Regions from separate parts of the Enterobacter sp. SM3 genome, predicted to be linked through region 1. Evidence: predicted binding sites of a transcription regulator. Region 1 holds the regulator's gene; the other holds the start of a gene.
The links. The regulator Fur, encoded in region 1, represses iron uptake genes when iron is present. The targets are predictions, from matches to a motif close to ATAATAATGAGAACNACTATCAA.

Region 1 (2,202 bases):
TGGGCGGTGGGCGCGTCTTACGCTTACGCCTGGGATGCAAAACCTGCCGATATGGCAACCCCGGACGCATACTACGATCCCAACTATCGCCTGAAAGAGTCTTCCTACAGCCTCGATGCTATCTATACCCTGCAGGATGGCCGCGCGAAAGGCACAATGTTCAAACTGCACTTCACCCAGTATGACAACCACTCTGATATCCCGAGCTATGCGGGCGGTTACGGCAACATCTTCCAGGATGAACGTGACGTGAAATTCATGGTTATCGCCCCATTCACCATCTTCTGATGAACGCACCGGCGGGCTGAGTCCCGCCGGTATGGAGACTGCACATGATGAAAAAAATCGTAATCGTCGCGTTGCTGGCATCAGGGCTGGTGGCGTGTGCTCAGACACAGGCGCCGAAAGAGGACACCCGTCTGAAGGAGGCGTATAGCGCCTGCATTAATACTGCGGAAGGTTCGCCGGAGAAGATTGAAGCCTGTCAGAGCGTGCTGAACGTGCTGAAGAAAGAGAAAGCACACGAGCAGTTCGCGACGCAGGAAAACGTCCGCGTGATGGATTACCAGGCCTGCATTCAGGCGCGTAAAACCGGTAACGATCAGGAAGTGGCGAAGCGTTGCGATAAGATCTGGAACGAGATACGCAATAACAATAAATAAGTTGCTTTACGCCCGGTGGCGCTGCGCTTGCTGGACCTACAAAGGTGTCATAGCCCGTAGGCCCGGTAAGCGCAGCGCCTCCGGGCTTTTTTCAGGCAAAAAAAAGCCAACCTTACGGCTGGCTCAGAGTAAAAACACTCGCTTATTTCGCGTCGTGCGCGTGGTCGTCTTCGCGGCAGTCGCCTTCAGCGCAGTGACCGTAAAGGTACAGGCTGTGGTTCGTCAGTCGGATGCCATGACGCGCAGCGATTTCACGCTGGCGTGATTCGATGGAATCATCGCTGAATTCAATGACCTTGCCGCAATCGAGGCAGATCAGGTGATCGTGGTGCTGCTGCTGGGTCAGTTCGAAAACAGATTTACCGCCTTCGAAATTATGACGGGTAACAATGCCCGCGTCATCGAACTGGTTCAGCACGCGATAGACGGTAGCCAGCCCAATCTCTTCACCCATGTCGATAAGACGTTTATAGAGGTCTTCCGCACTGACATGGTGATTGTCTGGACCCTGAAGCACTTCAAGGATTTTTAACCGAGGAAGCGTAACTTTCAGGCCAGCCTTCTTTAATGCGGTATTGTTGTCAGTCATGCGGAATCTGTCCTGTTGCTAAACGATTCACTTCTGTAGGAAGTGACAGAAAATGCACCTGGGATAATGCGTCTCATTATAGAACTGCCACGGCTAAATGAAAACTGCAAGTCTCAGGCAAAATATGCTTATAAAAATGGGGTATCACCAACAAACTTGCTCAATGGAAAACCACATTTTATCAGGGAGACATTGTACAGGTCTGGGCGAAAAAGTTAAAAGATTGTAGCGATTAATTTAATCGGTTTGACCTGGAGCACGGGCGCAGCCGCCGCTGCGCCGCGATAAAATCAGGCGTTCAGAATATCGTCCAGGTGCAGTTCCTCACGGATCTGCTTCACCCATTTCTCAACGCGCTCTGCCGTCAGCTCTGGCTGACGGTCTTCGTCAATGGCCAGACCCACGAAGTGATCGTCATCGGCCAGGCCTTTAGACGCTTCAAAGTGGTAACCGGCAGTCGGCCAGTGGCCTACGATAACCGCGCCATTCGGCTCAATGATATCGCGGATGGTACCCAGCGCGTCACAGAAGTATTCGGCGTAGTCTTCCTGATCGCCACAGCCAAACAGGGCCACCAGCTTACCGTTGAAGTCCACTTCTTCCAGCGTCGGGAAGAAATCATCCCAGTCGCACTGGGCTTCACCGTAGTACCAGGTTGGGATACCCAGCAGCAGAATGTCATAGCCTTCCAGATCTTCTTTGCTGCTCTTGGCGATGTCATGCACATCAGCAACGTCTTTACCGAGCTGTTTTTGAATGTTTTTTGCGATATTTTCGGTATTGCCGGTATCACTGCCAAAGAAAATGCCGATGATTGCCATGAGTAAAATAACCTCTTGAAACTTAATAGTATGGTGGCGCAATTCGGCCACGGATAAGGGCAATAATAGCAGAACTGGCAACCCTGCGGAAACAGCTATCGCGCAGGACTGCACTCTGTGCTACATGAAA
Region 2 (2,202 bases), 1.6 Mb from region 1:
CTTTACCGCGGCATGGAGCCGGGGAGGTAACCTGTTGTGCCATGGTCACTGGATAATCAGCTGGCAGAACCAACCCCTGATACTTCCCGAGTCCCGTCGCGAAAAGGATATGGGCACTTGGGCAATCTATTCGGTTATTGATCCTGAAGACGAAACCTTTGCACAAGGCTTACAGGAAGATGAGTGGATTATTGAGAATGTCGAGTGGTTAACGGATATGTTCTTCGAAGTGGGCATTCCGCTGGAGACCTCCAGCTACCGCTATTTTTACCAGGCCGTGAATCCCCATGACTGGCGCTGCACCAGCTGTGCGGGGTGTATGTAAATTAACGCGGTGCCGGAAAGCGGCACCGCGCTGAAATTAATTCTGCGTATCAAGAGTGGAAAGTTCTTTATCAATAAAGTAAAGACCTTCGCCGGATTTCCCCACCAGAGATAATTTGTCCAGCACGGATTTAAACAGTTTCTCTTCTTCGTGTTGCTCAGCGACGTACCACTGCAGGAAATTAAAGGTTGGATAATCCTGGCTGGTCATCGCCGCATGAACCAGTTCGTTAATTTTCTGCGTGATCAGCTGCTCGTGCTCATAGGTAGCGCGGAACAGTTCATCGAGAGAATTATACTCAGCAAAGGGTGACGTCACGGTTTCAATGCGCGGCAGGCTGCCCGTATCCGTCAGATAATCAAACAGACGCTGCATGTGGGTCATCTCTTCCTGAGCGTGACGACGCAGAAACGCGGCAGCGCCTTCGAAGCTGTGGTAGCTGCACCAGGCGCTCATTTGCTGGTAGAGCAGGGATGAAAAAAGCTCAAGGTTCATTTGTGCGTTGAGCTTGTCGATCATTTCAGTTTTCAGCATGGTGGCGCTCCGGATTATTATTTCTGGTTCACAATGAGCGACACTATAATTTGTTATTTAATTATTTGCAAAACGTAAAATTTTTATTTTATTTATTTAAAATACGAATGGGAATAAAACGCATTGGCAATTTTTAAAACTTATTAATGAGAATTATTTTTGTTCGTAATGAAATAAACTGCCAGCACGCGCTGGCAGCTTCGATTAATACCACGGATTATTTGACTTAGGATTAACGGCGTAACCCATACATTTATACTGGATGGTCACGCTCTCGTTCAGGCACAAAGAGCCGCTCGTCAGGGTGCAGGTTTTAATGGGCTGACCATAGGCTGAGGCAGTGGCATACCCCATGCTCTGACACGCTTTTGCCGCCGTGCCGTTATTTACATACTCATCGGAATACGCATTTTGCAGCGCTGCCTGGCCGTAGTCGAGGCGGACGATGCCGTTCGGCGCGTCGAGGCTGCTAACCTCAGCCTGGCGATTAATGCTACACCCCGCGAGCAGCAGGATTGTGCCAGCTACAATGACTCTTTTCATGGTTCGCTCTGAGTGGATGGAAATACGTTATCGTACCCGCAGATGCCCGCTGCAATGCCTGGAATAGCCGAACAATCTGCCCTCACTCTTCGCAACGGGTCAGCGTTGAGCGCTTTCAGTCCATACCGCAAGAAAAATGTGATATGAGTCACAAAAGTGTTGATTTTTGTGATGGTGGTCATATTATAGGCACGTTGATAATAAAGTTGTATAACAAGTTAATGGAGCATCATCGTGAAACTGCGCAAAATCCTGAAAAGTATGTGGGCCAATTACTGCCGCACGTTCAAAGACGTGCCGCCGGGCGCCATGTTCTGATAAAAAAAACCTGCTTCGGCGGGTTTTTTTGTACCTGCTGATGATGAAGGGAAGATGTCAGGGGGTGTGTTTTGATACTATGGCGGCCTTTAAATAAGGAGAAAGCCCCCATGTCACAAAACCTGAGCGCCGATCAGGAACTGGTCTCTGACGTTGTCGCCTGTCAGCTGGTTATCAAACAAATCCTCGATGTTCTGGACGTGATTGCGCCGGTTGAAGTGCGCGAGAAGATGTCTACGCAGCTGAAAAACATCGATTTCGCCAGCCATCCTGCTGCCGCTGACCCGGTTACGCTTCGTGCGATCCAGAAAGCCATCGCGCTGATTGAGCTGCGATTCACGCCGCAGGGTGAGTCCCACTAAAGCAGGGAAATGGGCGACGGCATGTGTCGCCCTTTGATGCGGTTAGAAGAACGTCTGGACTAGCAGATAGCTCGCCGCGCACGCGCAGCTTACCCCAATCAGCCCCGGCAGAATAAAGCT

Region 2: the regulator Fur is predicted to act here: its motif matches at 1,000-1,022, upstream of ftnA (non-heme ferritin).

The regions. Positions count from the first base shown of each region.
Region 1 covers NZ_CP099971.1:1,327,427-1,329,628, forward strand. The annotation lists gene chiP (chitoporin ChiP) at 1-288, shown strand, start outside; gene chiQ (ChiQ/YbfN family lipoprotein) at 336-662, shown strand; gene fur (ferric iron uptake transcriptional regulator) at 805-1,251, opposite strand; gene fldA (flavodoxin FldA) at 1,542-2,072, opposite strand.
Region 2 covers NZ_CP099971.1:2,969,433-2,971,634, reverse strand. The annotation lists gene GVO84_RS13985 (hypothetical protein) at 1-325, shown strand, start outside; gene ftnA (non-heme ferritin) at 362-859, opposite strand; gene yecR (YecR family lipoprotein) at 1,064-1,402, opposite strand; gene azuC (stress response protein AzuC) at 1,637-1,720, shown strand; gene GVO84_RS13965 (DUF2766 family protein) at 1,831-2,082, shown strand; gene GVO84_RS13960 (anaerobic C4-dicarboxylate transporter) at 2,125-2,202, opposite strand, start outside.